Regions from separate parts of the Pantoea sp. GW821-FHT03E06 genome, predicted to be linked through region 1. Evidence: predicted binding sites of a transcription regulator. Region 1 holds the regulator's gene; each other region holds the start of a gene.
What was found. Region 1 encodes CRP, which controls carbon source genes, mostly activating them, when cyclic AMP is high. Its sites were predicted from a motif close to ATGTGANNNNNNTCACAT; they were not measured.

Region 1 (10,922 bases):
TTTAATCACGCAAATGATTGCGCGGCGGCAAAAGTATGACAATCGCAACATCCACGTAAATATCGGTAAAACGCTGGCTCTTGGATTACTTGCTCTTTACAATCAATCTCGTTTTTGAGCTAGCTCTCCATGGTAAGGAATCTTTCATGCTTAAACGTACTTTGACAGCGGCAGTTGCCCTGTTAGCGCTCTCTTCCGTATCTTCTGCCGCGCTGGCAGCAAAAGGGGATACACATGTGCTGCTCACCACCTCTGCGGGCAATATCGAACTCGAACTGAACAACCAGAAAGCCCCGGTTTCGGTGAAAAACTTCGTTGATTACGTCAACAACGGTTTCTACAACAACACCATTTTCCACCGCGTTATTCCTGGCTTTATGATTCAGGGCGGCGGATTTACGGCGGATATGCAGCAAAAGCAAACTGTTGCGCCAATCAAAAACGAGGCCGACAACGGCTTACGTAATCTGCGTGGCACCATTTCGATGGCGCGTACCGCAGATAAAGATAGCGCCACCAGCCAGTTCTTCCTCAACGTGGCAGATAACGCCTTCCTCGATCACGGTCAGCGTGATTTCGGTTATGCAGTGTTTGGTAAAGTTGTGAAAGGCCAGGATGTGATTGATAAGATTGCTCAGGTACCGACCAAAGATGTGGGTCCGTACCAAAATGTGCCATCAAAACCGATTGTTATCCTTTCCGCCAAAGTCCTGCCTTAATCGCGAAACGCGCCATTTTTGTTGGGCGCGTTATTGCCCCTCCGGCAAAGCAAAAAATTGCTGCTTATACTTAGGGCTCATTGCCAGCCGGAGGCGCTATGACCAGCAAACTCACCGAGAAACAAAAAGCCACCTTGTGGCAGCAGCAGCGCGCTGCGAGCTATCAAGCCAGTTGTCGTCTGGCCGGATACACATCTACTGAACCCTTGATCGATGCGGAACATGCCGAAGAACGACTTGCGTCGCTGAGGAGGCAATATGGCGGATAACAGCCTGGCGGTGCGCGATCCCTATCTGTGGCAAAACGACAACGTGCTCAAGAATCGCCTCGACATTCACGATGAAGCGCAGCTGCGTAAAGCCGAACTGGCCTTCAGCAGCGCGCGCCTGGCGACGTTAGAACTGGGTCCGCGCAGCATCGGCTTGCCGCGGTTGTGCCATATTCATCGCACGCTATTTCAGGATCTTTATAGCTGGGCGGGAGAGCTGCGCACTATCGATATCTGGCGTGATGAAACGCCCTATTGCCACTGCGAATATATCGAGAAAGAGGGCAATACGCTGATGCAGGCGTTGGAAGAGGAGCGCGGTTTGGCCGACCTGGCAGTGGAAACCTTTGCGGCACGGATTGCGCACTACTACTGTGAGATTTTCGTCCTGCATCCGTTCCGCGCTGGCAATGGACGCGCGCAGCGTATCTTCTTCGAACAGCTGGCGTTGCACGCCGGGTACCAGCTGGCGTGGGACACGCTCAAGCGCGATGAATGGCGCGCGGCGATCTCGGCGGGCGTCGCCGGCGATCTGGCTCCGCTTACCGCGCAGTTTGCGAAAGTGGTGAGCCCGATTAGCTAAAATGGGTAGAATAGCGCCGCTTTTACTGGCCTGAGGGCGCTATGCTACTGCTAATCGATAACTACGACTCCTTCACCTGGAATCTCTACCAATACTTCTGCGAATTGGGCGCTGATGTGCGCGTGGTGCGCAACGATGCCATTACGCTGCAAGAGATTGAAGCGTTGCCGCTGACGCATCTGGTGATTTCGCCGGGTCCGTGTACGCCGGACCAATCTGGCATCTCGCTTGCCGCTATTCGTCACTTCGCCGGACGTGTGCCGATTCTGGGGGTTTGCCTTGGGCATCAGGCGATCGCTCAGGCATATGGCGCGCAGGTGGTACGCGCGCGGCAGGTGATGCACGGTAAAACCTCGCGCATTCAGCACAGCAATCAAGGCGTGTTCCGCAACCTGAATAATCCGCTGACCGTGACGCGCTATCATTCGCTGATTGTGGCGCGCGATACGCTGCCTGCAGACTTTGAAATTACCGCGTGGAGCCTGCGCGACGGCGAACCGGATGAGATCATGGGCTTCCGCCATCGCACCTTGCCGCTGGAAGGCGTGCAGTTTCACCCGGAAAGCATCCTCAGTGAACAAGGTCACCAGCTGCTGGCTAATTTCCTCAGCGCGTAACTTATATTTGCCATGGTGTGATTTTTTATGCATATTTTGTGATTATAATTTCACATTAGCTCAACAAATAACCCGATGAGGTCGTCAATGGCAGCGGAAAAACTAGCGGTAACCCGGGAAACGTTCGATAACGTAATTTTGCCTGTTTATGCACCTGCGCAGTTTGTGCCGGTTAAAGGCAAGGGCAGCCGAGTGTGGGATCAGCAGGGCAAAGAGTATATCGATTTCTCAGGCGGTATTGCGGTGACGGCATTGGGCCATTGTCATCCGGCGCTGGTGGAGACGCTGAAAACCCAGGGCGAAACGCTGTGGCACACCAGCAACGTGTTCACTAACGAACCGGCGCTGCGTCTGGCGAGTAAACTGATCGCTGCTACCTTTGCCGACCGCGTGTTTTTCGGTAACTCCGGCGCAGAAGCCAACGAAGCGGCCTTCAAGCTGGCGCGCTATTATGCCTGCAAAAAACACAGCCCATTCAAAAGCAAAATTATCGCTTTCCACAATGCGTTCCATGGCCGCACGCTGTTTACCGTGTCGGTTGGCGGGCAGCCGAAATATTCCGATGGCTTCGGGCCAAAACCGGCTGACATCGTGCATGTGCCGTTCAACGATCTCGACGCGGTAAAAGCGGTGATTGACGATCACACCTGCGCCATTGTGGTAGAACCGATTCAGGGCGAAGGCGGCGTGGTACCGGCTACGCAGGAATTTATGCAGGGCCTGCGTGCCTTGTGCGACGAACATAATGCGCTGCTGGTATTAGATGAAGTACAGAGCGGCATGGGCCGCAGCGGTAAGCTGTTCAGCTACGAGCATTACGGCATCAAGCCCGATATCCTGACCACCGCGAAAGCGCTGGGCGGCGGATTCCCGGTAAGCGCGATGTTGACCACCAATGACATTGCGGCAGTGATGGCGCCGGGCGTGCACGGCACCACATACGGCGGCAATCCGCTGGCCTGCGCGATTGCGGAAACCGCGCTGGATATCATCAATACTCCGGAAGTGCTGGAAGGTGTGGAAGCGCGCCGCCAGCAGTTTGTGGAAGCGCTGCAGGCCATCAACAGTAAATTCGCTATCTTCAGCGAGATTCGTGGCAAAGGTCTGCTGATAGGTGCCGCGCTGCAGCCGCAGTTCGCCAGCAAGGCGCGCGACATCCTCAATGCTTCTGCTGCGGAAGGGCTGATGATTCTCACCGCCGGCAGCGATGTGATTCGTTTTGTGCCGTCGCTGGTGATTGAGCCAACCGACATCGCCGAAGGCATGACGCGTTTCGCTACGGCGATTGAAAAGGTGCTGGCCGCTTAATCCGCTTTCGGGCGTAACGCCTTGAGCCAGCGGCCATGATGCGGTCGCTGGCTCCACGCCAGTGAAGAGATAGTGTGCATGACGTTAAGGTGCTGCAAAATCCGCTTCACGTGCTGTTCGACAATCGTTACCGGCCCTTCATTAAGATTTTCCGGCGCTTCCAGAATATTGCTGTCGTTGCCCGGCCCGTCATACGCCAGCCGCTGCTGACAGCGCTGCAGCGCGATTTCACAGGATTGCAGATACCGTTCCGCCAGCTTCGACGTCAACATGGTGTGCTCGCGCGCGAGAATCGTCATGGCGTTGATGTGCTCAACGATAAACTGGCTGTGCGTCACCCACATGCGCATATCTTGCAAATATTGCAGGTTGAAGCCGGGCTCGCTCGACGCCTGGTTCAGGGAGTTGAACAGCGCATTGTGCGCCTGATTAACCTTTATGCGCTGATAAGCCAGCTTCTCCGGCGCCTGTTCCGGCCCGAGCAGCAAGCGCAGTGCGTCCTGATATGCTTCCAGCGCATCGTGCGCATTTTTACGCAGCAGCCCGCTTTGCCACTGTGGCCATAGCCAAATCATACCGGCGAAAGCAATCAAACAGCCCATTAGCGTGTCCATCATGCGCGGCAACAAGAATTGCGCGCCGTTGAGCGATAGCAGCTGCAGTGAATACACCGCGGTGACGGTGAAGCCAATCATCGACCAGCCGTAATATTTCCGCGTGATCAGATAGCTCGCCAGCGTGATGCCCAGCATAAATAGCAGAGTGATCGACTCCGGCACCGCCAGCCGCAGCGAGGCGGCGGCAATCAGCAAACCGGCAAAGGTGCCCAGCGCACGGTGCTGAATACGCACGCGCGTGGCGCTGTAGCCGTTCTGGCTGACGAACATGATGGTCATCAGAATCCAGTAGGGTTTAGGAATGTTGAAGAACAGCGCCAGCGCGCTACCAAACATCAGCATTACGGCGAAGCGGGCCGCGGTGCGTAACGCGGTAGATTTGAATGATAAATAGCTGCGCAACGCTGGCAATAGCGGTAAGCGGCGCTGACGATCGGCCATGAGATCGCGCGTGTAAAGCGGCTTCTGCGTGCGCAATACGCGGGCGATGCGGCTGAAGTGATAGAGGCAGAAGTTGCCAACCGGGTTATCCGGATGCTGACGGGCAATTTTCTCCAGCGCACCCAGCTGTTTCTCCATGTGAAAACGATCCGGCAGCTGATGATAGAGAATCGCATCAGCCAGCACGCGCAAACGTGCGGAGATGATTTTGGCGTTCCAGCGGATCACCGCTTCAGCGTGGCTCTCCTCCACCAGTTTCTGTACCTCTTCGGGCTGATGCAGGCTGACCGAGATGTGTTCCTGCAAATCCAGCGCCACCTGGAAGGCGCGCGTCAGGCGCTTGTGACTGTTATCGCGGCTGGCCGACAGCATATGCATTTGCTGGTAACAGGTAGTGATGAGATCGACCGCTTTCTGCTGGCGCGCCAGCAGCGGCGGTAACGCTTTTTCCGGATCGGTCAGCTGTGTCAGTAAGGTGTATTTGGCATCGCAATAATCCGCCAGCTCGCGAAACAGCAGGCTGAGCGATTCACGCATCGGCTGCTCTTTCCACAGCCAGAACCAGAACCAGTTGAACAAGCCGTACCACAGCGTACCGCCAATATAGAGCAGCGGCGGCACCCATATCGGCATGCGCCCAACCAGGCTGAGCGTAAAGATAGCAGCGATTAAGGTGGCGGGCAGCAGGCGTGCATGCAGCGGGCCGATTTCGCCGGTCACGCCGATCAGCAGCGGTAGCGCCAGCAGGATCAACGGCAGCGGAATCTGGTAAGCGGTCAAAATTTGCATCAGGAAGCTGCCGGTGGCAAACAGCGAACCACCCACAATCAAGCGTTTGAAAAAGCGTTTGTGCGGCGTATCAAGACCCGCCATATTGCAGCAGGCAGGCACTAGCGAGAACAGCAGACCTTTTTGCAGATCGCCAAACAGCCAGCCGAGAGCCACAGGCAGGCACAGCACCAGCGTTTGCCGCAGTGCATAGTTAACTTCAGGATGATAGATGATTCGGCGCCACATCAGCTCATCGCAAATAGAAACGGCGCGATGTTGCCATCACGCCGTGGGTGAGAAGAAATTAGCGGGTGCCGTAGACGACGATGGTTTTACCGTGTGCAGAGATCAGGTTCTGATCTTCCAGCATTTTCAGGATACGACCCACGGTTTCGCGTGAGCAGCCCACGATCTGACCAATTTCCTGACGGGTGATTTTAATTTGCATGCCGTCTGGGTGAGTCATCGCATCTGGCTGTTTAGCCAGATTAAGCAGCGTTTGCGCGATACGTCCTGTTACGTCAAGGAAAGCAAGGTTGCCCACTTTCTCTGATGTCACTTGCAGACGACGCGCCATTTGCGACGAAAGTCGCATTAAAATATCCGGGTTTACCTGAATCAGCTGACGGAATTTTTTGTAGGAAATTTCAGCCACTTCACAGGCAGACTTCGCACGCACCCAGGCACTACGTTCCTGGCCTTCTTCGAAAAGACCGAGTTCGCCGATGAAATCTCCCTGATTGAGGTAGGAGAGAATCATCTCTTTGCCTTCTTCATCTTTAATCAGTACCGCTACGGAACCTTTCACGATGTAGTACAGCGTTTCCGCTTTCTCACCCTGATGGATGAGCGTGCTTTTGGACGGATATTTGTGAATATGGCAATGGGACAGGAACCATTCGAGTGTAGGGTCTGTTTGCGGTTTGCCGAGAACCATTCGCTATTATCCTCTGTTGTAATCGTGCCCAAAATACAGGGGGCATTTTTTCCCTGTCAGGCGGTTTAATCGTCGAGCGTTTCCAGTAATGGAAAAATTATTCCGGGTCATTCTTAAGCTACGCTTTTGATTCTTCCCGCCTTCGTCTGTAACGACGAAAATATTTTCAGCACTGTTTGTAGCACAGCTTTTGCGAGCTGTCTTGTGTTGTCTCGCTTCAGCAAACGGGGGAATAGTCTGGATTGCTGTTTATCAGGTGAAAGCGTACTCTGGCGGCAAAACCGCCGCTTCAGGAGAAAGAATCATGCAGGCACGAGTGAAATGGGTGGAAGGTCTTACCTTTCTCGGAGAATCCTCATCCGGACATCAGGTGTTAATGGACGGGAATTCCGGTGATAAAGCGCCAAGTCCAATGGAGATGGTGTTAATGGCAGCAGGGGGTTGCAGCGCCATTGATGTGGTCTCGATTCTGCAAAAAGGGCGCAGCGATGTGGCCGATTGCGAAGTGAAACTCACCTCTGAACGCCGCGAAGAAGCACCGCGCATTTTTACCCACATCAACCTGCATTTTATTGTCAGCGGCAAAGCGTTGAGTGATAAGGCGGTTTCCCGCGCGGTTGATTTGTCAGCGGAAAAATATTGCTCGGTGGCGATCATGCTGGGCAAAGGCGTGGAAATCACCCATAGCTATGAAGTGATCGAACGTTGATGTTTCCAGGTGCGCATTAATGCGCACCCTACAAAACGCGCTCATTTCGTAGTGTCGCCATTAATGGCGACCTATCACTCTTATTCAATCCGCTTCCCTTCAATCAGTCGTTGCACCAGCGGCAGCATAATCAGCTCCATTGCTAATCCCATTTTCCCGCCGGGTACCACCAGCGTATTAATGTGCGAGATAAACGATCCCTGAATCATCGCCAGCAGATAGGGGAACGCAATCCCTTCTAAGCCACGGAAATGGATCACCACGAAGCTCTCATCCAATGACGGGATTTCCCGTGCGGCAAACGGATTTGAGGTATCGACGGTCGGCACGCGCTGGAAGTTAATGTGCGTGCGCGAGAACTGTGGCGTAATGAAGTTAATGTAATCCTCCATCGAACGCACCACTGAATCCATTACCGCTTCGCGTGAATGACCGCGCTCGCCGGTGTCGCGCACCAGCTTCTGAATCCACTCGAGATTAACAATCGGCACCACGCCAACCAGCAGATCAACATGTTCTGCCACATTCTGCTGCTGCGTGACAACGCCGCCGTGCAGGCCTTCATAGAACAACACATCGGTGTTTTCCGGCAGCGGTTGCCACGGCGTGAAGGTGCCCGGAACCTGATTCCACGGTACCGCTTCATCATAGGTATGCAGATATTTACGCGATTCGCCCAGCCCGGTTTTACCGTAGTGTTTGAACGTCTGCTCTAACAGGCCGAAGTCATTCGCTTCCGGGCCGAAATAGCTAATATGGCGACCGAGGTCGCGCGCCTTACGGATCGCCATGTCCATTTCTGGACGCGTGTAGCGATGGAAACTGTCGCCTTCGACTTCCGCCGCATGCAGATTCAGCTGCTGGAAAATCTTGCGGAAGGCGAGGCTGGTGGTAGTGGTTCCGGCGCCGCTGGAACCAGTGACGGCAATAATTGGATGCCTGGCTGACATAACAGAGCTCCCTGTGAAGTCCGGCGATGAGCATTGTTACCACGAATTGCCGCTGGGTGCATCAGCCGCGAAATTCACCCTTCGGCATGATGTTGATGGATTCATGCAGCTCCGACCATACCAGCACCACGTCGCCGCGCTCCAGCTGACGGCGCACGTCGGCCACTTTTTGCATCAGGCTTCGTTCCTGCTCGCCGTAATCGGTGCCTTCGCGCAGCACGAACGTTTCAATCAGGTTTTCCAGCGTTTCTGCTTCAAGTTCTTGCCACGGAATAATCACAATTGCACATCCAGATAAGTTGAGAGCCAGTCGGGCACGCGCTGTTCTAGCCACATTTTCGGTTTGAGTAAGGTGCCACCCACAAAACCTACGTGACCGCCTTGCTGCGTCAGTTGATATTGAATGGAGGCTGACAGCTGCTCAGGGCGCGGGATCACAGCATCGGTCATAAAAGGATCGTCTTGTGCATGGATGATCAGCAGCGGTTTGCGTACGCCGGTCAGCAGCGGCATGGCGCTGGCACGTTGATAATAGTCGTTGGCATCAACAAAACCGTGCGCGCGAGCGGTTATTGCATCATCAAATTCACGCAGACGGCGAAAAGCGCGCAGCTGGCTGAGATCGACCGGCAGCGTGCCGGGCCAGGCATGTAATTTGCGCGTGGCGTTCTTTTTCAGCTGCGTCAGTAAATAGTGTTGATAGAAACGTGAGAAGCCGACATCCAGCTTGGTGCTGCATGGCTCCAACGCCAGCGGTGCCGAAATGGCGATGGCAGCGTCGATGGGCACATCATTACCTTGCATGCCCAGCAGGCAAGCCAGCATGTTACCGCCCAGCGAAACGCCAACCGCAGCGGTCGGTACGGTTCCCCATTCACGCCGCAGCCAGTGCAGGAAATAGGTGGCGTCCTCGGTTTCACCGGAGTGATAGATGCGCTCCAGGCGATTCGGTTCGCCGCTACAGCCGCGAAAGTGCATGACCACCGCCAGCCAACCACGCGCCTGGCACGCCTGCATCAAGCCATGCGCATAAGGGCTGCGGAAACTGCCTTCCAAACCGTGAAACATCACCATGCGCGGCTTGTGACGTGCCTGCGCCGGATCTTCGCTCCACGCTAAATCAACAAAATCACCATCGGGCAGGTCAAGACGCTGCCAGTGCGGGCGTAGGGTAACGCGGCGGCGTAAAATGCGCGGCAGCAGCGTTTGCAGATGCGCGTTAGTGAATCCGCGCAGTGGTTTAAAGCGCTCGCCGCTGGGGCGATCAAAATAGCTTGGGTAAAGGCTTGTCTGATGCATAAGTCGCTGATAGCTTCGATGGGTTGTTCGCTTTACTGGGTGAGGAGCACCCGAATATACATGGAACTGAGTCTTTTTTTATCAATGTTAGGTTTTCTTTGGGTCGCAGCCATCACGCCCGGGCCCAATAATATGTTACTTACCGCCTCTGGTGCTAATTTTGGCTTCCTGCGCACCATACCGCTGCTCATTGGTATCATGATTGGCATGCAAGTCATGTTGCTGATGGTGGCATTTGGCATCGGCGGTCTCATCCTGCTTTATCCTTCGCTTCATCTGATTCTGAAGATTGCCGGTAGCCTTTATCTGCTGTGGCTGGCGTGGAAAATCGCCACCGCTGAATATGAAAAGCTGGAAACCGATGACGTCAATGTGAAGCAGATGCCGTTCTGGCAAGGCGGCTTGTTGCAGTTGATCAATCCGAAAGCCTGGCTGATGGCGCTGGGTGCGGTTGCCAGCTTCAGCCTTGCTGGTAGCCAATATCTTCATTCAGTGGTGGCGATTAGTATCGGCATGGCGATGGTAAACGTGGTTTCGGGCGTGATTTGGATGGGCTTTGGTTCGCTGATTGGACGTCTGCTGCGCAGCCCGCGCGCATGGAAAATCTTCAATCTGGCAATGGGCTTGCTTACCGCCGCCTGCGTGTTGCTGATCTGGCGCTGAGTTAACTGGAAGCGCGCTCGACGCGCTTCCAGGGCAATACCTCGTGCACCACCGGCGAGTTTGGCTGGCGAATCCGATTCAATAACAGTTGTACGCTACGCGCGCCCATGCGATTCATCGGCTGCTCGATGGTCGTCAGCGGCGGATTCAGACTGCTGGTAAAGTTGATGCCATCAAATCCCACCACCGCTAAGTCTTCTGGCACGCGCAAACCCGCTTCCAAAGCCGCATGAATCACGCCAACCGCCAGCACATCCGAAACCGCAAATACCGCATCAGGGCGCTCAGGCAGCATTAGCAGCTCGCGCAACGCCGCGCTGCCCGCGTCGCACGAAACGTTTTCCGCATAGGCCACGCTGCCCCAATTAAGGTTTAGTTTTTCCAGTGCATTGCGATAGCCCTCTTCACGCTGATGTGAATAGAGGTAGCGCATATCGCAATTCACCAGCGCAATACGCCGGCGGCCTTTGCTCGCCAGGTAACACACGGTTTCGAATGCGGCTTCTTTATTATCAATCGCCACGCTGGATGCCGCGATTGAGGGATCGTATTCGGCACACTGCACCCAGGGCGCATCGCCAATCAGCTCTTTCAGCTCTTGCAGGCACGCCGCCGCATCCATGGTGATCACGCCATCCACCACTTTACCGGTCAGCAGCGCAATGTAGGCCGCTTCGCGCCGCAGCTGCGATCCGGAATTGCACAGCAGGATGTGATAGCCCTGCGCTTCGGCTTCGGCCTCAATGCCCTGAACCACGCGGGAGCAGAACGGATTGGTAATGTCGGGAATCAGTACCAGCAGCATATGGCTTTGAGCAGTGCGCAATTGTCGCGCCAGTAAATTTGGCTGGTAATCACAAATGTCGATGGCCGCGAGCACTTTGGCGCGCGTATCCGGACGCACGCCGGGATTGTGGTTCAAAACCCGTGAAACCGTGGCTTTTGACACACCCGCTAAGTGCGCGACTTTCTCAATCGACATGGATTAGGACCGTTTGTAGGAGATGAGGAAAAATGAGAAGTCTATCAATATCACAGT
Region 2 (10,922 bases), 1.9 Mb from region 1:
GGCAGGAACCGCGCCAGCAATAGCATCGAAAGCACGCCAATCGGCACGTTGACCCAAAAAATCACCGACCAGCTAAAGTGCTGGACCAGCCATGCGCCGCTTAGTGGTCCAATAATTGCGGCAATACCCCACACGCTGGAGAGCCAGCCCTGAACGCTGGCGCGTTCGCGCGGAGAATAGACATCGGCAACGATGGTCGATGTCAGCGGCATAATGGCGCCCGCGCCCAGGCCCTGAAAAGCACGGAACAGAATTAACCACGTCATGTTGTGGGCAAATCCGCAGAGAATGGAGCCAAGCAAAAACAGCGTAACACCAATAAACAGCAGCCGTTTACGGCCCCACATGTCCGCCAGGCGGCCATACAGCGGCACGCTTACCGCCTGGGTGAGCAGATAGATGGAGAACACCCAACCAAACTGCGAAAAACCGCCGAGATCGGCAATGATCGTCGGCATCGCGGTGGCCACGATGGTGACCTCAATTGCCGCCATAAACATGGCCAGCATGCAGCCGATGAGAATCCAATGGCGATGTTCCGTATTCAATTCTGCAGTTTCAGTCATACGCCTCCCTAATTTCTAACAAGGCTAGCTGAAAATTCGTAATAGCAGTTTCCTCTGCGTGCGCCTATTTGTGACAGCGTCACGCATTTCGATGAAATTTTTTTATTGTCGGATGATGCCTTATTCCATGCGGGTTCGCTGTGATTTCCTGTGATTTCTATCTGTCTGATTTTGCCGTAAAAACTGGCGCTATTCGACAAGCATTGCTATAGCTCTAAACGGTGCTTTCCAGTTATTCGCTGAAAAAGCATTAGCAAACAGTCATTTTAACTGCAATTTGACGGGGTGAAGGATTTTCGTGTGTGAGTATGGCTCACATCGCCACCATCCTGGGAATGACATAAGCATATCGAACGATTTTTCGAATCAGGGAGACACTGGCTATGCAAAATGCATCGCTCGCCCGCCGCGCGGGGCTGGCTCTGCTCGCGATTGTCGCGGTGATTGCTCTGCTGGTATGGGGGCTGGGTTTAAATACGCTGCGCGATCGCCGGGAAGATTTGGTTTATCTCGGACAGCAGCATCTGTTTTTAGTGTTTTGGTCGATGTTCTTTGCGCTGCTGGTCGGGATTCCCAGCGGTATTTTACTTAGTCGTCCGTTCGCCCGTCGCTGGGCTGAATATGTAATGCAAATCTTCAACGTAGGTAACACGCTGCCGCCGCTGGCCGTTCTGGCGCTGGCCATGGTGATTGTCGGTATCGGCGATCGCCCTGCGCTCATTGCCCTGTTCCTCGCTTCACTATTGCCGATTGTGCGTAATACTTTTGCCGGTTTAAGCGCGGTTCCGCCGTCGTTAATCGAAGCCGCCAATGGTATAGGTATGACCAAATTCCAGCGTTTGCGCCAGGTGGAGATCCCCAACGCGTTACCGGTGATTTTAGCCGGTATCCGCATCGCTACCGCCATCAACGTAGGAACCGCGCCATTAGCGTTCTTGATTGGCGCCAGCAGCTTTGGCGAGCTGATCTTCCCCGGCATCTATCTCAATGATTTCCCCACGCTTATTCTTGGCGCAGTCGCTACCGCTCTGGTCGCGCTGATTCTCGATATGCTGCTGGCGGCATTGGGACGTTATCTCAGCCCGCACTCTGCGGCTTAAACACAAGGAGTTTTGTGATGGCTACTGCCAATAAGCTGGCGCGCTGGGTTAAACGTACGGCGCTGGCACTGACCGCGACGCTGGCAATCAGCCAAAGCGCCGCCGCCGCAACACCGATTACCATGGCGACCAAAAGCTTTACCGAGCAACACATCCTGTCCGCGATGACGGTGTTGTGGTTGCAGAAGAAAGGTTTTCAGGTGATCCCAAAGACCAATATCGCCACCACCATTGGTCGCAACGCGATGATCAATAAACAGATTGATATGACCTGGGAATACACCGGCACTTCGCTGATCATCTTTAATCACATCAATAAACCGATGTCGACGGAAGACGCCTATAAAACGGTCAAACAGCTGGACGCCAAACTGGGTTTGGTGTGGCTCAATCCTGCTCCGATGAACAACACCTATGCGTTCGCCATGCAGCGTGACCGCGCGGATAAAGAAGGCATCACCACCATGTCGCAGCTGGTGGCGAAGCTGGAAGAGGTGCGTAAAAACGATCCTAAACACAACTGGAAACTCGGTTTGGATCTCGAGTTCTCAGGACGCTCCGACGGCCTGAAGCCGCTGCAAAAAGCCTACAACATGCCGCTGGATCGACCGCAGATTCGCCAGATGGATCCGGGCCTGGTGTACAACGCGATTCGTGATGGTTTTGTGGATGCCGGCCTGATCTATACCACCGATGGGCGTGTGAAAGGTTTTGAACTCAAAGTGTTAGAGGACGACAAGCACTTCTTCCCAAGTTACAACGTCACGCCAGTGGTGCGCCAGGATGTGTTGCAAAGTCATCCGGGATTGGATAGCGCCCTTAATCAGCTGTCGGCCCTGATTAATGACGAAGCGATTACCGAGATGAATAAGCGTGTCGATATTGATCATCAGTCACCGCAACAGGTGGCGCGTGATTTCCTTCAATCTAAAAACATGCTGTAAGGAGGCGCTGTGGATACCTTGCATTACATCATGAATAACTGGCACACCCTGATGACGCTCACCTGGCAACATACGTGGCTGGTGCTGGTGGCGGTCGGTTTCGCGATTATTGTCGGCGTACCGCTGGGCATTTTGATTGTGCGCTTTAAGTGGCTGGCAACGCCGGTGCTCGGCATCGCCACCATCGTGTTAACCATTCCCACCATTGCGCTGTTCGGCCTGATGATTCCGCTGTTTTCGATGATCGGTCAAGGCATCGGTGCCCTTCCCGCGATTACTGCCGTGTTCCTTTACTCGCTGCTGCCCATCGTGCGTAACACGCACACCGCACTGGAGAATCTTTCCCCAGGTCTGCGTGAAGCCGGGCGCGGAATTGGCATGACCTTCTGGCAACGCCTGCGTTGGGTAGAAATTCCAATGGCGCTGCCGGTGATTTTCGGCGGTATTCGTACAGCGGTAGTGATGAACGTCGGTGTAATGGCGATTGCTGCCGTGATTGGGGCCGGCGGCCTGGGCCTGCAGCTGCTCGACGGTATCAGCGGCAGCGATGTGCGTATGTTGATTGCCGGTGCCTTAATGATTTGTTTGCTCGCGATTGTGCTTGATTGGCTGCTGCACCGTTTGCAGTCGGCGCTGACTCCTAAGGGGATTCGATAATGATAAAACTGGAAAACCTGACGAAAACCTTTACGCAAAAGAACGGCACTACGCTTAATGCCGTTGATAACGTCAGCCTTGAAGTGCCTGCCGGGGAAATGTGTGTGCTGCTCGGTCCATCGGGCTGTGGCAAAACCACTACCCTGAAGATGATTAATCGTCTGATCCCTTCCTCAAGCGGCCGGATTTTGATCAACGGCGAAGACACCAGCGGACAAGATACCGTGACCCTGCGCCGTAATATTGGTTATGTCATCCAGCAGATTGGTCTGTTCCCGAATATGACCATCGAAGAGAATATCACCGTAGTGCCGCGTATGCTGGGCTGGGATAAGAAGCGCTGCCGCGAACGTGCCACGGAATTGATGAGCATGGTGGCGCTCGATCCGACCAAATTCCTGCACCGCTATCCACGCGAAATGTCCGGTGGCCAACAGCAGCGTATCGGCGTGATTCGCGCACTGGCCGCTGATCCGCCGGTATTGCTGATGGATGAACCTTTCGGTGCGGTCGACCCCATCAACCGAGAAGTGATTCAGAACGAGTTTCTCGAGATGCAGCGTCAGCTGAAGAAGACCGTGATGCTGGTGAGTCATGATATCGATGAAGCGTTGAAACTGGGCGACCGCATTGCGGTATTTGGTCAGGGTAAAATCGTGCAGTGCGCCAGCCCGGATGAGCTGTTAGCCAAACCCGCTAACGATTTTGTTGGCTCTTTTGTCGGTCAGGACCGAACGCTGAAACGGTTACTGCTGGTGCAGGCAGGCGATGTAACCGATCAACAGCCCACCATTACCGTACAACGTAATACGCCCCTGCAGGAAGCGTTCGCCACCATGGACGATAACGATATGCGTTCGGTGACGGTAGTAGATGAAGATGGCAAGCCACTGGGATTTGTGAAGCGTCGTGAAGCACGCGGAGCCACCGGTCGCTGCGAAGAGATGCTGCATACGTTTAAAGTGACGGGGAAAGCTGAAGAAAACCTGCGCGTGGTGCTCTCCAAACTGTATGAACACAACACGGTATGGATGCCGATTGTCGATGAAGAGGGACGCTACAGTGGCGAAATATCACAGGATTACATCGCCGATTATCTGAGTTCAGGGCGTACGCGTCGTCGGTTAAATCCTTAATAAACCTACGTTAATCGAGTAAGTGCCCCGCGCTTTTTACCGCGCGGGGCATGACTCAGCGTAGGGTGACGACAGCGAGACGCACCAGAGCAAAATTCATCACTGCATTCACTTTCATCAGGCTGCTGGTTTGGCACTGTCATTGCGCGCAACCGCTTCATTCAATAGATTTACATCCAGATAGCGGCTGAGTTCGCGCTGTTCTGCGCGCGGTAAATAAGGCAATTCCCCTAACAAAGGGGCGTGCAGTTTTTCCCGCAGCACATCGATAATCTCAGCATAATGGGCCAAACCTGGATTAATACGATTAGCAACCCAGCCCACTAATTTCAATCCATCAAGCGCAATGGCATCTGCGGTGAGTAATGCATGACTGATACAGCCTTCTTTAATCCCTACCACCAACAGCACGGGTAATTGCTCCTGCTGTACCCAGTTAGATAACGGTTGGAGATCGTTCATTAAACTACGCCAACCACCCGTGCCCTCAACCACAACGCAGGCTGCGCGCGCTTGTAAATCATGAAGCCCGCGACTCAACAGTGAATAATCAATACGTTGCGAAGAGCTGGTGCTGATCTCATCCTCAATCAACGTAATAGGATTCACCGCGCTATAAGGCAGAGTGAGAGCGGAAGACTGCTGTAATAAAAGCGCATCTTTATTACGTAGCCCCTCAGGTGTGACCTGCGCGCTTTTGGCGACAGGTTTGTAACCTGCTGCGCATAAATCGGCTTTTGCGAAACACTGTAATAACGCGCGTGATACGACGGTTTTACCCACCGCGGTGTCGGTACCGGTGACAAAAAGTGTTTTCACCACTCTCCTCCTTCATTAAAGCGATGTGTAACGTGCGAAGGAGGCAGTTTAAGTAAATGTGGCGAGAAGCAGATTGCGTTAGCGCAAACTTAAGGTGAGCTTTAATTATCCCTGCAACAGTTTTACCAATAAAGAGCCGCTATAGAGCGCGTCTTTGATCAGCGCCGCGCCGCCAAAGGTGCCAGGATCGTTGAAAGCCGTTGGCGTGAGCTGGATTTCACGGCTGTACGCGGGCAATGCCTGCTGACGAATGGTACTACTCACCGCCGGAAACAAAACGTCAGAAGCCTGGTTGAGCGGAGAACCGATAAGTATTTGTTGAGGATTAAAGATGTTGACCATCATTGCTAGCATGCGGCCTATATGATGACCCACTCCGGCAATGACATCGCGCGCCAGACGATCGCCCTGCTGGGCTGCCGAGCACAGGCTTGCGATGGTCAAAGGTGCATCATGCAACAAACTTTCTGGCTGCGACGGCAAACGCTGCGCCGTCAGGTTCAGCAGACTTCCGGTGCTGGCCACCGTTTCGAGGCAACCATTATTCCCGCAATAGCACTGTTGGCCGTAGGGATCGATTTGCGTATGTCCAATTTCCACTAAGGTGCGGCCATTCTTATGCAACAACTGTCCGCCGCTAATGACGCCCGCGCCAACCGTTTCATCAATCACTATCTGAATCACGTTTTGCGCGCCGCCCGATGCGCCAAATAGCGCTTCTGCGAGCGTCCATGCGGAAATATCATGCTGCACAAACACCGGTAGCCCGGTGCGCTGAGCCAGGGTTTCTCCCAGAGGCATCTCCTCCACATCATATCCTGGCATGCGATGCACCACGCCCGAAGCGGCGTTGATTAACCCTGGTAGCGTAATGGCGATAGCGGTTAGCCGCTCCAGCTTACTTTGATGTCGAATGAAGAAATCATTGACGATGTCTTGCAAGGTTTGTAGCAATGGCTTTTCAGGCGTGGCGAGCAGCGGTAATCGATCTTCCTGGATTGCTCGCGTGCTGAGATCGCGCAGCGTTAGCGTAATCTGTCCGGGTTGGATGCGAATAGCGAGAAAGTGCCAGGCAAGGGTATCGAGGATCAGACCAATCGCCGGACGCCCGCGACTGCCCGGATCCTGAAACTCCGTTTCCTGCACCAGGTGGGCATCAAGCATTTCACGTACGATTTTGGTAATACTGGCGGGTGCTAACTGGGCACGTTTAGACAGCTCAATACGCGAAATCGGGCCGTAAAGGTCAATCAGTCGGTAAACCACACCTGCGTTGGTCTGTTTTATCTGGTCAATATGGCCAGGTTGACTGTACAGATTCACGCCCCTGCTCCCATTATTTTCGCGCTTCTAAATAAACAGCAGCTATGGTGATGCAGATTGACCGGCAGCGTCAAATATTTGATTAGAAATGTGATTTATCGCACATAAAGAGAGTATATCGCGACAACAGCTGGTTCAATTCTCGGCATTTTTGAGCATCAGCGTCATCATATTTGCCATCTGCGCGGTGGGTTCACGCGTCGCCGACCAGACTAGCCAAACCTCAGAAATAGCATCGCTCTCCTGCAAGGGAATCCATACCACATCCGCCAGACGCGCTCGACGGAAAGACGCCGGTAAGATCGAGACACCAAGACCGGTTGCCACCAGGCCAAGAATAGTCATCGCTTCACCGACTTCCTGGGTAATAAAGGGTTGGATTTGATAACGATGCAGCAGCGCCAGAATTTCTCCGTACAGCGCCGTCCCCCCTTGCGGATCAAAAAACACAAATGGCTCGTTTGCTAATAGCTGGATGGAAATTGATTCCGCATCAGCCAGCGGATGTGCCCAGTGCACCACGGCACAGAGCGGTTCACGCAGTAACACCCGATGTTGCAGGTCGTTGGGTAGCGGCGTATTGCGCATAACGCCGAGATCGAGCCGCGCTTCATGCAGAGGCGCAAGCTGCTGGCGCGTATTGTTCTCCTGCATCTGAATGTGCACCTCCGGCCAGCGCTGCCGGAACTGATAAAGCGCATCGGATACCAGACCGGTGAACGGAGCGGACGACGTAAAACCGATGCGTAACTCACCCTCCTGGCCGCTATGTACTCGCGCCGCACGGCCCGTTGCCTGCTCAACCTGCAGCATAATAGCGCGCGCATCCTGGAGAAAAAGGCGCCCTGCGGGCGTGAGCTGCACGCTACGATTGGTACGCGTAAAAAGTTGAGCGCTAATTTCCTGTTCCAGATGCTGAATCTGCTGACTGAGCGGCGGTTGCGAAATATTCAGGCGCTGCGCTGCACGGCCAAAATGCAACTCTTCCGCCACGGCGATGAAATAGCGTAAATGGCGCAACTCAATATTCATATTTTAAACGTCTTATTTGAGATTATTAATATATTGTACAACCTATTAGCGCTTTCCTACAGTAACGTCATTAATCACCAACCGAGGATGTTCCGTGAGTCGCTCTTCCCAGGCGGGGATACTTGATGAAGACGAGTTGTCCGTAGAGCCTGCACCCGCTGTACCCCCTTCAGAATGGATTGAGCGCGGATCGCCGCAGTTTATGCGCGTGACCCTTGCGCTGTTTTCCGCCGGCCTTGCCACTTTTGCTTTGTTATATTGCGTACAGCCCATCCTCCCAGTGCTATCACAGCAATTTGGCGTGTCGCCCGCAGAGAGCAGCATTTCGCTCTCACTTTCGACCGGGTTAATGGCGTTGGGATTGCTGTTTACCGGCCCGTTATCGGACGCAATTGGACGCAAATCGGTAATGGTAACGGCGCTATTGCTCGCGGCCATTTGCACGTTGATATCAGCCACCATGAGCAGTTGGCAGGGGATTTTGCTGATGCGCGCGTTGATAGGTTTATCGCTTAGCGGCGTCGCGGCTGTGGGCATGACGTATCTGAGCGAAGAGATTCATCCGCGGGTTATCGCCTTTTCGATGGGACTGTATATTAGCGGCAACTCGATTGGCGGTATGAGTGGACGATTGCTTACCGGCGTTCTCACTGACTTTTTCTCATGGCGCATTGCCGTTGGCGTTATCGGCTGCTTTGCCCTTGCCGGTGCGCTGATGTTTTGGAAAATTTTGCCAGCATCGCGCCATTTCCGTCCGGCATCGTTGCGACCGCGCAGTTTGTTCATCAACTTCCGCCTGCACTGGCGCGATAAAGGACTGCCGTTGCTGTTTGCGGAAGGCTTTCTGCTGATGGGCGCATTCGTGACGCTGTTTAACTACATCGGTTATCGCCTTCTGAGCGCACCGTGGTCGCTAAGCCAGGCCGTGGTGGGTTTGCTTTCAATTGTTTATCTTACCGGCTCCTGGAGCTCGCCGAAGGCCGGGGCCATGACCAGCCGCTTTGGGCGTGGTCCAGTGATGATTAGCGCCACGGCGATCATGCTCGCGGGACTGTTGCTTACCGCCTTTGACTCACTGTGGGCAATTTTACCTGGCATGATGTTGTTCACCGCTGGATTCTTTGCCGCTCACTCGGTTGCAAGCGGCTGGATTGGTCCACGCGCGCGCCGCGCTAAAGGCCAGGCCTCTTCACTTTATCTGTTCAGCTACTATGTGGGCTCAAGTGTGGCAGGAACGCTAGGTGGCGTGTTCTGGCATAGCTATGGTTGGATAGGCGTCACCGTCTTCATTACGCTTTTATTATTAATGGCTTTGTTGGTCGGATGGCGCTTACAGTGCCGAAAACTGTAATACTTTTCACCTTTCTCTCGGGGCCTGTGCGCCCCGCTTCTTTTATCACGTTACGCCACCCGCCGTTCTGACAGTTCCAGATAAAACAAAATGGCGATTCATCGCTATAATAATTCCATTCCAACAATAGTTAGACTTTTATTATTTCACAGCAATGAGGACGTTAGATGGAACTCTATTATTACGTCGATAAGCATGCCGGCTATAACGACAATCATGTGGTACATGCAACGGGCTGCCCGTTCCTCCCTTCCGATAATGCACGCCGTTTTCTAGGTACTTTTTATACGCCGAACGCCGCCATCCAACAGGCGCGTAAGTTTTATACCAGCGCGATGGGCTGCGAGCACTGTTGTCCGGTCGGTGTAAAAAAAAACCTGACAACCCAGAATAGTGTGGCACTAAAACACATGGTGAGACTCTGATAATACTGGTCTGACAATGGCTTAAGCGGTTAAACCATTTTGTTAAGCGAAACTAAGGGATTTCATAATAATTATAAATTTCAGCTTAATATTGTCTGGACCTTTATGTAAGGAATGCGCCCAAGGTCCAGATCGCCCCGAACCCGTCTTAGCATTTTACTTCACTTCTTCGCGCTGTTTATTTATCGAGCAGAAAACAATAATAACCTCAGGCTATTAACCACGCCGGAGGTGATAAAAAATATTCAGCGATAAAAGCCCGACAAACGGTTTCCCTCGGCGCATTAATGCTCCACAATAGCCGCAATTTTGTGACAAAGGTCACCTTTATGGGGTGCAATTTGGCCCTGACATTCGCCGCCTGACTGATTTGAACTCCATGCAATCTACAACCGTCTCCCGTAAGACAGCCTGGCTGCGCGTCGTGCTGCTGGCTATCGCTGCTTTTGTCTTTAACACCACGGAATTCGTTCCGGTTGGTCTGCTGTCGGATATCGCCGCCAGTTATGCCATGAAGACCGCCGACGTTGGCATCATGCTCACCATCTATGCATGGGTGGTGGCACTATTGTCGCTGCCGTTGATGTTGCTGACGCGTAACATTGAACGCCGCTTACTCCTGTCGGTGCTATTTATTCTGTTTATTGCCAGCCACGTGCTCTCTTCTGTGGCGTGGGATTTCACTTCTCTGGTTATCTCCCGTATCGGCATTGCGCTGGCGCATGCGGTGTTCTGGTCAATTACCGCTTCGCTGGCAATTCGTGTGGCGCCTGCCGGTAAGAAAACACAGGCATTAAGTATGCTGGCTACCGGGACGGCGCTGGCGATGGTATTGGGTGTGCCCATTGGCCGCATCGTGGGTCAATACCTCGGCTGGCGTACTACTTTCGGTATGATTGGATTGTCGGCTTTGGTATTGCTCATCCTGCTGATGCGCGTACTTCCTCGCCTGCCTAGTGAACACACCGGTTCGCTGAGCAGCGTACCGATGTTATTCCGTCGTCCTGCGTTGGTCGCCATGTACATTCTGGTAACGGTGGTGGTGACGGCGCATTACACCGCTTACAGCTATATCGAACCGTTTATGCAGGTTGTGGCCAATGCCGATGAAAACTTCACCACCCTGCTTTTGCTGCTGTTTGGATCGGCTGGCATTATCGGCAGCGTGTTGTTCAGCACGCTAGGTAATAAATTCCCCTCAGCGATGCTGATCGCGGCCATTGCTATCATCACGTTGAGCATGGGTCTATTGGTCTTTGCCGCCGCGCGTCCCGCCGCAATCACCATACTATGCATCGCCTGGGGCATGGCAATGATGATGATCGGATTGGCTATGCAGGTGCGCGTGTTGGCACTGGCACCGGATGCAACTGATGTCGCAATGTCGCTGTTCTCAGGGATTTACAATATTGGCATTGGTGCAGGCGCGCTGCTGGGCAACCAGGTTAGCCTGCATATGAAAATGTCAGATGTGGGTAACGTTGGTGGCATCATTGGGCTTGCCGCCCTGTTCTGGTGTATCGCTATCTTCCGTCGCTATCCTCAGTTACGTTCTAACGGATAATAAAA
Region 3 (10,922 bases), 470 kb from region 1:
ATTTCACCCAGTTCCGACTGCGATAGCGAGCCAATCACGCCGCCAACCGATGCCGCCGCGCTGCGCGTTGCCGTGGTGGTGAGCGCTACCTGCATCGCTTTGCGCGTATGGCCAAGCGCCACGTGGCCCATTTCATGGCCGAGTACGCCTTCCACTTCGTTGTCGGTCATCATATCCATCAACCCGCTGTAGACGCGAATGCAACCGTTCGCCATCGCCCAGGCATTGACGTCTTTGGTGAGATACACCTTGTAGTTGGCCGGCACGCCGTTGATGTTGTCGCCCAGCGCGGCAGCGATTTTGTTCAGTCGCTGCTGATATTCACTGTTAGCGGGGGCCAGTTGGTTGTCTTTATCCATCTGCGCACAGGATTGATTGCTTAACTCCTTCACCTGTGAATCGTTCAACGTATAGGCCTGATAGGCCTGTGCGCCAGATTGCAGCAGCGCGTTGTTATCGAATCCCTGGCAACCGCTTAATAGCGAAGCCATGCCCAGAGCGAGAACGGTGGCTCTCATTTTCATATCAGCATCCTTTGAGTAACAAGGTAAAGAAAACAAACACCTGAAACAGACACAGGCGTTTAAACGCTTTGGTTATAGCTCGCAAGTTGTTCACTTGCTAGCAGACAAGGCTGGAAATGCAACCGAATCGCCGTGATTTAGCACCCTGATGCATGTACTTTTGCCCTGATTTTCATGTACATTGATGTGCGACTTTTTTCTCGCTTCGCCTTATAACTGATTAATTACAATAAGTTAAGCGTGGCGGAGCATTAATCCGACCTGGAGTAGAAGATGCCCTCTCGTAAAGAGCTTGCCAACGCCATTCGCGCGTTAAGTATGGATGCAGTACAGAAAGCCAATTCGGGACATCCGGGTGCCCCAATGGGCATGGCGGACATCGCCGAAGTGCTGTGGCGTGACTTCCTGAACCATAACCCTACTAACCCGCTGTGGGCAGATCGCGACCGCTTCGTGCTGTCTAACGGTCACGGCTCAATGCTGATTTACAGCCTGCTGCACCTCACTGGCTACAACCTGCCAATGAGCGAACTGCAGAACTTCCGTCAGCTGCATTCTAAAACTCCAGGTCATCCGGAATACGGCTACACCGCTGGCGTGGAAACCACCACCGGCCCGCTGGGCCAGGGCATTGCAAACGCGGTCGGTTTTGCCATTGCCGAGCGCACGCTGGCGGCGCAGTTCAACCGTCCCGGTCATGACATCGTAGACCATAACACCTACGTGTTTATGGGCGACGGCTGCATGATGGAAGGCATTTCTCACGAAGTGTGCTCCATCGCCGGTACCCTGAAGCTAGGCAAACTGGTTGCCTTCTATGATGACAACGGCATCTCTATCGACGGCCACGTGGATGGCTGGTTCACGGACGACACCGCGAAACGCTTCGAAGCCTACGGCTGGCACGTAGTGCGCGGCGTGGACGGTCACGACGCTGACGCAATTAAGAAAGCGGTGGAAGAAGCCAAAGCGGTTTCCGATAAACCTTCGCTGCTGATGTGCAAAACCGTGATTGGCTTCGGTTCGCCGAACAAAGCCGGCACGCACGACTCGCACGGCGCGCCGCTGGGTGCCGATGAAATCACGCTGACCCGCAAACAGCTGGGCTGGAACCACGGTCCGTTCGAAATCCCTTCAGACATTTACGCGCAGTGGGATGCTAAAGAAGCCGGCCAGGCGAAAGAGTCCGCGTGGGATAAGAAGTTTGCTGCCTACGCTGCCGCGCATCCGGAGCTGGCTGCCGAGTTCAAGCGTCGCGTGAACAACGAATTGCCGGCTAACTGGGCCAGCGAGTCGCAGAAGTTCATCGAGCAGCTGCAGGCCAACCCGGCGAAAATCGCCAGCCGTAAAGCCTCGCAGAATGCCATTGAAGCATTTGGTAAAATCCTGCCGGAATACCTGGGCGGCTCCGCTGACCTGGCGCCAAGCAACCTCACCATGTGGTCGGGTTCTAAGCCGATCAATGAAGACGCGGCGGGCAACTATATTCACTACGGCGTGCGCGAATTCGGTATGACCGCTATCGCCAACGGTATTGCGCTGCACGGCGGCTTCCTGCCGTACACCGCCACCTTCCTGATGTTCGTTGAGTACGCGCGTAACGCCGCACGTATGGCCGCGCTGATGAAAATCCGTCAGATCATGGTCTACACGCATGACTCGATTGGCCTGGGCGAAGATGGTCCAACGCACCAGCCGGTTGAGCAGATGGCCAGCCTGCGCATGACGCCAAACATGAGCCTGTGGCGCCCGTGCGACCAGGTTGAATCTGCAGTGGCGTGGAAGTACGCCATCGAGCGCGTTGACGGTCCATCGGCGCTGATCTTCTCGCGTCAGAACCTGGCACAGCAGGATCGCAGCGCTGAGCAGCTGGCTAATGTGGTGCGCGGTGGTTACGTGCTGAAAGACAGCCAGGGAACGCCTGAGCTGATCCTGATCGCTACCGGTTCTGAAGTGGAGCTGGCGGTGGCGGCGTATGAGCAGCTGACGGCCGAAGGCCGTAAGGTGCGCGTGGTCTCTATGCCGTCTACCGACGCCTTCGATAAGCAGGATGCGGCGTACCGTGAATCCGTGCTGCCGAAAGCCGTTGCCGCACGCGTGGCAATCGAAGCGGGCATCGCCGATTACTGGTTCAAATACACCGGCCTGAACGGCGCAATCGTCGGTATGACCACTTTCGGTGAGTCAGCGCCGGCGGATCAGCTGTTCAAAGAGTTTGGCTTCACCGTTGAGAACGTAGTTAAGACGGCGAAATCGATTCTGTAATTTTGCGTAATAAATTGCGCCGCTACCGGTTATGCATCGCCTGTAGCGGCGCGATTCATCGCGCGCATCTGTACCACATCTCCTACCTCTAACCTGAAACGGTTCAATTATTCCTGCAGTAATAATTTCTTCATGCAAAATTTGTGACGTAGATCCAATATTCTGCCACTCAATTGATCGCAATCATTCCCGTTATTCCTCTCTTGCATTACTCTAGCTGAACCGTTTCAGTCGTGAGCGAGTTTCTACATTTTGCCTCTGCTGACAGACAATAATTCCCTGTACAAAACGGTGTGAAACGCTCAGGCTAATCGGCACGTTTTTTCGGGTGTTGTTGAAGGTAGAGATGACCGTTCGTGTAGCAATAAATGGTTTTGGTCGTATCGGGCGTAACGTGTTGCGCGCTTTGTATGAAACCGGCCGCCGGGCTGAAATCACCGTGGTCGCCATTAACGAACTGGCGGACGCCGCCGGCATGGCGCATCTGCTGAAGTACGATACCAGCCACGGACGTTTTGCCTTTGATGTGCGCCAGGAGCGCGACCAACTGTTTGTTGGCGACGACACCATCCGCATCCTGCATCAGGCCGAAATAGAGGTGCTGCCGTGGCGAGAATTGAATGTGGATATCGTGCTGGATTGCACCGGCGTTTACGGTAGCCGCGCCGATGGCGAGGCACATTTGCTGGCGGGCGCGAAGAAAGTGTTGTTCTCGCATCCTGGCGGTAACGATCTTGATGCCACCGTGGTGTTCGGTGTAAACGAACAGGCTCTTAAACAAACTGACCGCATCGTCTCCAACGCATCCTGTACCACCAACTGTATTATTCCGGTGATCAAATTGTTGGATGATGCGTTTGGCATTGAGTCGGGCACCGTGACCACCATTCACTCAGCGATGCACGATCAGCAGGTGATTGACGCCTATCACAGCGATCTGCGCCGTACCCGCGCCGCCAGTCAATCGATCATTCCGGTGGATACGCGTCTTGCTGCTGGCATTACCCGTATTTTTCCGAAATTTAACGATCGCTTCGAGGCTATTGCGGTGCGCGTACCCACCATCAACGTGACAGCCATTGATTTAAGCGTGTCTGTGCGCGAGGCGGTGAAGGCGTGTGAGGTCAACGCGTTGCTGCAAAACGCGTCAGAAGGGGCGTTTCGTGGTATAGTTGACTATACGGAATTACCGTTAGTCTCAGTAGATTTTAACCATGATCCGCACAGTGCCATCGTTGATGGCACGCAAACGCGGGTTAGTGGTCATCACCTTATCAAAACGCTGGTTTGGTGTGACAACGAGTGGGGCTTTGCTAACCGCATGATCGACACGACGTTAGCAATGGCCGCAAGCGGTTTCAGGTAAGACGCGGACTGCGTCTGGCAAAACTTATGAGAATCAACGAGAGGGTTCACCATGTCTGTAATTAAGATGACCGATCTGGATCTTGCTGGTAAACGCGTTCTGATCCGTGCCGATCTCAACGTGCCAGTGAAAGAAGGGAAAGTGACGTCAGATGCACGTATTCGTGCTTCTCTGCCTACCATCGAAGCGGCGTTGAAACAGGGCGCGAAAGTGATGGTTACCTCTCACCTGGGTCGTCCGACCGAAGGTGAATACAACGAAGAGTTCTCCCTGCTGCCGGTTGTTAACTACCTGAAAGAAAAACTGAACAGCACCAACGTAACCCTGGCGAAAGACTATCTCGAAGGCGTAGAAGTTGGCGCGGGTGAGTTGGTGGTGCTGGAAAACGTACGCTTTAACAAAGGCGAGAAAAAAGACGAAGAAACCCTGTCGAAGAAATATGCCGCGCTGTGCGACGTCTTCGTCATGGATGCGTTCGGCACCGCGCACCGTGCGCAGGCTTCTACCCACGGCGTGGGCAAGTTCGCGCCTATCGCTTGTGCCGGTCCGCTGCTGTCTGCTGAGCTGGAAGCATTGGGTAAAGTGATGAGCAATCCAGAACGTCCGCTGGTTGCTGTGGTAGGCGGTTCTAAAGTTTCTACCAAATTTGACGTGCTGCAGTCGCTGGTTAAGATCGCCGATACCGTGATCGTGGGCGGTGGTATCGCGAATACCTTCGTTGCCATCGACAATAACGTCGGTAAATCTCTGTACGAGCCAGACTTCGTTGAAGCGGCGAAAAAGCTGCGTGATGAGCACGGCATTCCGGTTCCTACCGATTCACGCGTAGGTACGGAATTCTCTGAAACTGCACCGGCAACCGTGAAAAAGGTTACCGAAGTTGCGGATAACGAAGAGATTATGGACTTCGGCGACGAAACTGCGAACGCGATGGCTGCGATCCTGAAAGACGCGAAAACCATCCTGTGGAACGGTCCGGTTGGCGTGTTCGAATTCCCGAACTTCCGTAAAGGTACCGAGATCGTGGCCAACGCCATCGCTGATAGCGATGCATTCTCTGTTGCCGGTGGCGGCGATACGCTGGCCGCTATCGACCTGTTCGGTATCGAAGATAAGATCTCCTATATCTCTACCGGCGGCGGCGCATTCCTCGAGTTCGTGGAAGGCAAAAAACTGCCAGCAGTTGCTATGCTGGAAGAGCGCGCGAAACAATAACTCTTTGGGGGCGGCGCTTCGGCGTCGCCTGAAGGCTAGCCCTTTTTTGGGCAATCAAATCGCAATCCCTTCGGGGATGAACGGTAACGAAACGGGACACAACCATGTCTAAAATTTTTGATTTCGTAAAACCCGGCGTTGTCACTGGTGACGACGTTCAGAAAATTTTCCAAGTAGCGAAAGAAAACAAATTCGCTCTGCCTGCAGTTAACTGCGTTGGCACGGATTCCATCAACGCGGTACTGGAAGCTGCGGCCAAAGTGAAAGCGCCGGTCATCGTTCAGTTCTCCAATGGTGGTGCTGCCTTCATCGCCGGTAAAGGTTTTAAAACTGATGAGCCACAAGGCGCGGCAATCGCTGGTGCTATTGCGGGTGCCTATCATGTGCATCTGATGGCTGAAAAATACGGCGTGCCGGTTATCCTGCACACCGACCACTGCGCGAAGAAACTGCTGCCGTGGATCGATGGTCTGCTGGACGCGGGCGAAGAGCACTTCAAGAAAACCGGTAAGCCACTGTTCTCCTCGCACATGATTGATCTGTCTGAAGAGTCACTGGAAGAGAACATCGAGATCTCCTCTAAGTATCTGGCGCGTATGGCTAAGCTGGATATGACCCTGGAAATCGAACTGGGCTGCACCGGTGGCGAAGAAGACGGCGTGGACAACAGCCACATGGACGCTTCTGCCCTGTACACCCAGCCAGAAGACGTTGATTACGCCTACACCGAGCTGAACAAAATCAGCCCACGTTTCACTATCGCGGCTTCCTTCGGTAACGTGCACGGCGTGTACAAGCCAGGCAATGTGAAACTGACCCCAACCATCCTGCGTGATTCTCAGGAATACGTAACCAAGAAACATAATCTGCCGCACAACGCGCTTAACTTCGTGTTCCACGGTGGTTCAGGTTCTTCTGCGGCAGAAATCGAAGAATCAATCGGTTACGGCGTAATCAAAATGAACATCGATACCGACACCCAGTGGGCAACTTGGGACGGTATCCTGCAGTACTACAAAAAGAACGAAGCCTATCTGCAAGGCCAGCTGGGTAACCCGAACGGCGCTGATAGCCCGAACAAGAAATACTACGATCCACGCGTTTGGCTGCGTTCAGCGCAGGCATCAATGGTTGTTCGTCTGGAACAAGCATTCAAAGAACTTAACGCTGTCGACGTTCTGTAATTATTCCTTACAGTACAAAAAAGGCCCGAAAGGGCCTTTTTTTATGCGTCTCGTCTGGAAAATCCCACGAATTCAGGCCATTTTTGGCGCTTCGCCCTATTTTTGTTTAACCTTGTAATCGGAGTGTCGGAGTCAATCTGGCAGTTTTTTGCATTTTCCCGCGGGAAACTCAATAACAGGGCTAACAAATGGAAGACTTAAATGTCGTTAATGGCATTAACAGTGCCGGTGGATGGCTGGTACGTAATCAGGCACTGATCCTTAGCTATGCGGTCAATATTGTGGCGGCGATCGTTACCATCATCATTGGTATGTTCATCGCACGCATTATTTCAAATGCCATTAACCGCGTGCTGCTGGCGCGTCATATTGATGCCACCGTGGCTGATTTCCTCTCGGCGATGGTGCGATACGGCGTTATCGCGTTCACCATTATTGCTGCATTGGGTCGCGTTGGCGTGCAAACCGCCTCGGTGATCGCCGTGCTGGGTGCCGCTGGTTTGGCCGTGGGTTTAGCATTGCAAGGGTCGCTGTCGAATCTTGCTGCCGGCGTGCTGCTGGTGACCTTCCGTCCGTTCAAAACCGGTGAGTTTGTTGATCTTGGTGGTGTGATGGGTACCGTGCAGAACGTACAGATTTTCTCTACGACCCTGAAAAGCGCCGATGGCAAAATTGTGGTGGTGCCAAACGGTAAAATCATTGCCGGCAACATCATTAACTATTCACGTGAACCGATTCGTCGTAATGAATTCATCATTGGCGTGGCCTACGATGCGGATGTTGATCAGGTCATTGCACTGTTACAGGAAGTGGTGGAAGCGGATGAGCGCGTCTTAAAAGATCTCGGTATCCAGATTGGCCTGAACGAACTCGCGGCCTCCTCGCTCAACTTTGTCGTGCGTTGCTGGAGCAAAAGCAGCGATCTGCAAAACGTCTATTGGGACTTGATGAAGAACTTCAAGCGCACGCTGGATGCGAATGGAATTGGTATTCCTTATCCGCAGATGGATGTGCATCTGCATCAGGTGAAAAGCGAACAACAGCTGCCCGCTCGCACCGAGTAAGTGAGCAAGAGGCACCTGCGGGTGCCTTTTTTATTAATGAAACTAATGAGCAATTAATTCTTTCAATTTCCTCTAATACTCTCACCTCACTATACTGCACAGCATCTTCTTATTGTTCAGGAATGACACTGTGTTATCTGTTTATTTACAAGGGCTTGCCCTTGGTGCCGCGCTAATCCTGCCATTAGGTCCGCAAAATGCTTTCGTGATGAATCAGGGCATCAAGCGCCATTACCATCTGATGACCGCTGCGCTCTGTACCCTTAGCGATATTGCGCTGATCTGTGGCGGAATTTTTGGCGGCAGCGCGTTGCTGAATCAATCCCCCATCTTACTGATGATCATTACCTGGGCGGGCGTGGCATTTTTACTGTGGTATGGCTGGGGTGCGCTGCGCAGTGCATGGCAAGGTGATGTGTCGTTGGCTTCTGAAGCCGAGCTGAAGCAGGGACGTTGGCGCATTATCGGCACACTATTGGCGGTAACCTGGCTGAATCCGCACGTCTATCTCGATACTTTTGTAGTACTTGGCAGCCTGGGCAGTCAGTTGCCATCAGTGGACGCACGCCGCTGGTTTGCCTTTGGCACCGTCAGCGCGTCTATTATTTGGTTCTTTGGCCTGGCACTGATGGCGGCATGGCTGTCACCACGATTGCGCACCGTGCGGGCGCAACGCGTTATTAATCTGCTGGTTGGTGGCGTGATGTGGTTTATCGCCATCCAGCTGGCGCGCCAGGGGATAGCTGCGTTCTAATGCAGATGTAAGCCGTAAAGTGCGGGCAGCGAACCCGCACTGGCGAGCAGTTCCAGTCGGATCTGGCTGAAACGCATTTCCTGCGGCACAAGGTGATGACACAGTGAATGGTGATTTTCCTGCACTTCAACCAGTAATGTGTCATCCAGCCACAAGCGATAATGCGTGGTGCAGTGTGGCGTTATCGACTGCGCATGCCCCATCTGCACCGTCTCCATCGCATGATCGAAATCGTTATCAAATAACAAGGTGAGTTGGCGCGCCTGCTGCGGTTCCCGCCATTGCCAGCTTACGTGGGGATGTGCGTCGTCCAGCGCCGGCACCCAGCAGCTTGTGTGGCGTTCCGGACGTAACTTGCCATTCAGCAAATAATCGCGATGCCACAGCTGCAGCGGCGCTTCCAGCGCAAAGGCCAGCAGGATTTGCTGCGGCGCGCGACGCGGCAACCAAAAATCAAACTCATCAACCCCGTAATCACCATCATTAATCTGACGGGTACGTTTTGCTACGCGAGGGTTGAGGCTATTAAACACCATCATCACGCCCGGCAAACGCTGGCTGGTCAGCGCCATCTCAATATCCGGATTCTCTGCAAAAGCGATAAACAGATAGCGATCGCTATCGGCCAGATAATCAAAATTCAGGCGATAAGCGCCCTGATCCTTGACCTCGATGCGTTGCGCGGCGAGCGGGCGATCGCCGCAGGTATTGGCGGGGTTGTCACTGGTGAGCAGCGACACCTGTAAGGTTTGCGCCCGCGCGGCACGCAGTTGCACGGTGATGGCCGGCAACCGTTCGCCTGCTTTTATCGGCAGCAGCAGTGCGCAGCGAGATGTCATGGGCTGCCATCCTGCATCCGCGGGCAGGGCGCGCAGCTGTAGCGTACTGCTGACCGTAACCTGTGCGTCTCGGGCGGGATTCGCCAGCGGCACGCGCGGTATAAATGCGCCCTGACGCAGCAACTGTTGCTGCAAGTCTCCCACCCGATCCGGCTGCGCCAGCTCGGCGGGCGTAAGCTGTTGCCGCTGACAGATGGCGGCTGCGCGTCCCACGGCTTCACCCAGTACGCCGCAGGTACACATCACGCGTGCGCTGCCAAATGCCACGTGCGTTGCGGAGATAAGGCGGCCGGTTAACAGCAAATTATCCAGCGATTGGCTATACAACGCGCGGAATGGAATGGTGTAGGTGCCTTTGCTGTGAAACTGACGACACCCTTCGTGTTGGCTATAGACGCCGTCGGCCGGATGCAAATCAATCGACCAGCCGCCATACGCCACGGCATCGTAGTGATCGCGCTGCTCAATGATGTCCTGCTGGCAGAGCAGCGTATCGCCAAGAAAACGTCGGCTCTCGCGCTTGCCGGGAATGAGCCCAACCCATTCAATGGTGAGGTTAGCGGCATCCGGGAATTCACCGGCGTTTTTGATGTAATCCCACACGCCCCAGACAATTTTCCACAGTTCCCACTTAATGGCTTCGCTTTCGTGCACGGTATCCAGCCGTCCGCCCCATTCCAGCCACCATAAATCGCATCCGTTGAGAGTAGCATTCAGGCGTTGGTAGCGCGGAATAGCGCTGATCTCTTTCAGCGCAAAAGAGGGCGGTACAAAGCGGACGGGCTGTGCGGCGCGTTTGGTGTAAAAGTAGATCGAATGCCCGAGCTTGTGGCCAAAATTTTCGCCTGGCGCCATTTTCTCGCCAAACTCGTCAACGGATTCTGCGCCGACACGATGTGCGGCACCGGCCAGATAGCCCAGGACGCCATCTCCGCTGGCATCAATAAACTGCGCGGCCGAAACCCGATAGTGCGTCTGGTTGATAGCGTTAAATGCCTGTACGGCCTGCAGGCGGCGGCCAGATTTTTCGATATCAGTAACCACAGTATTGAGCAGTAAGGTCAGTCCCGGCTGTGCCTGCACAATATCCAGCAGCACCAGATCAAACAGCACGGGATTGCCCTCTTTATTACGCCACAGATTCTCCTCCATGATCTCGCCCATGATGCCGCCTTCGCGCGCCCAGCGGTTGTTATTGCCCATGTGAGAAGTGGCACCGTTAGCCCACAGGCGTACCTCACTGGAGGCGTTGCCGCCCAGCACCGGGCGATCCTGAATCAACACCACGCTCAGCCCCTCGCGTGCAGCGGCTAAAGCGGCACACACGCCCGCTAAACCTCCACCGGCAACCAATAAGTCTGCCTGCAGCTGTTGCTGAGGAAAGTCGCGTGCATTTTGTGATGAGAAAATTTGCATCATTTCATTCCTCTATGGCTAAGGCTAAGATTGAGTTTTACCCGCCGCAGGTGATCTATGTCTTCTCAACCCAACCAAAGCCTGATTGATGGTATTCGCTGCCTGCAATATCTGGTTTCCAGCGACAAAGCCGTAGGTTGTCGTGAATTGGCACGTCAGATGGGGATGAATAGCACGCGGGTTAATCGGCTGCTGATGACCATGGCAGCAATAGGTCTGACGACGCAGGATGAACATCGGCGTTATCTGCCTGGTCCTGGCATTCACGCGCTGGCGGCGCAGGCGATTCGCGGCT

Region 2: mlc (sugar metabolism global transcriptional regulator Mlc) is a predicted target of CRP. The motif match lies at 6,634-6,651, and genes of this name have one in related genera.
Region 3: epd (erythrose-4-phosphate dehydrogenase) is a predicted target of CRP. The motif match lies at 2,931-2,948, and genes of this name have one in related genera.

Annotation. Positions count from the first base shown of each region.
Region 1 is NZ_JBWKUG010000001.1:3,828,220-3,839,141, reverse strand. Features, by position in the region: gene ppiA (peptidylprolyl isomerase A) at 147-719, shown strand; gene AC07WB_RS17970 (YhfG family protein) at 818-988, shown strand; gene AC07WB_RS17965 (putative adenosine monophosphate-protein transferase Fic) at 978-1,571, shown strand; gene AC07WB_RS17960 (aminodeoxychorismate synthase component II) at 1,613-2,188, shown strand; gene argD (bifunctional acetylornithine/succinyldiaminopimelate transaminase) at 2,276-3,496, shown strand; gene AC07WB_RS17950 (YccS/YhfK family putative transporter) at 3,493-5,571, opposite strand; gene crp (cAMP-activated global transcriptional regulator CRP) at 5,630-6,262, opposite strand; gene AC07WB_RS17940 (OsmC family protein) at 6,567-6,971, shown strand; gene AC07WB_RS17935 (phosphoribulokinase) at 7,052-7,921, opposite strand; gene AC07WB_RS17930 (YheU family protein) at 7,983-8,201, opposite strand; gene AC07WB_RS17925 (hydrolase) at 8,198-9,220, opposite strand; gene AC07WB_RS17920 (LysE family translocator) at 9,281-9,883, shown strand; gene AC07WB_RS17915 (LacI family DNA-binding transcriptional regulator) at 9,885-10,865, opposite strand.
Region 2 is NZ_JBWKUG010000001.1:1,959,536-1,970,457, reverse strand. Features, by position in the region: gene AC07WB_RS09190 (MDR family MFS transporter) at 1-566, opposite strand, end outside; gene AC07WB_RS09185 (ABC transporter permease) at 950-1,666, shown strand; gene AC07WB_RS09180 (glycine betaine ABC transporter substrate-binding protein) at 1,684-2,610, shown strand; gene osmW (osmoprotectant ABC transporter permease OsmW) at 2,620-3,267, shown strand; gene osmV (osmoprotectant ABC transporter ATP-binding protein OsmV) at 3,267-4,403, shown strand; gene bioD (dethiobiotin synthase) at 4,521-5,225, opposite strand; gene mlc (sugar metabolism global transcriptional regulator Mlc) at 5,328-6,545, opposite strand; gene AC07WB_RS09155 (LysR family transcriptional regulator) at 6,681-7,577, opposite strand; gene ynfM (multidrug efflux MFS transporter YnfM/SxtP(Kp)) at 7,672-8,928, shown strand; gene AC07WB_RS09145 (hypothetical protein) at 9,096-9,353, shown strand; gene AC07WB_RS09140 (sugar transporter) at 9,733-10,917, shown strand.
Region 3 is NZ_JBWKUG010000001.1:3,357,492-3,368,413, reverse strand. Features, by position in the region: gene loiP (metalloprotease LoiP) at 1-524, opposite strand, end outside; gene tkt (transketolase) at 798-2,789, shown strand; gene epd (erythrose-4-phosphate dehydrogenase) at 3,136-4,155, shown strand; gene pgk (phosphoglycerate kinase) at 4,207-5,370, shown strand; gene fbaA (class II fructose-bisphosphate aldolase) at 5,475-6,554, shown strand; gene mscS (small-conductance mechanosensitive channel MscS) at 6,743-7,618, shown strand; gene argO (arginine exporter ArgO) at 7,749-8,372, shown strand; gene AC07WB_RS15645 (FAD-dependent oxidoreductase) at 8,369-10,627, opposite strand; gene AC07WB_RS15640 (IclR family transcriptional regulator) at 10,685-10,922, shown strand, end outside.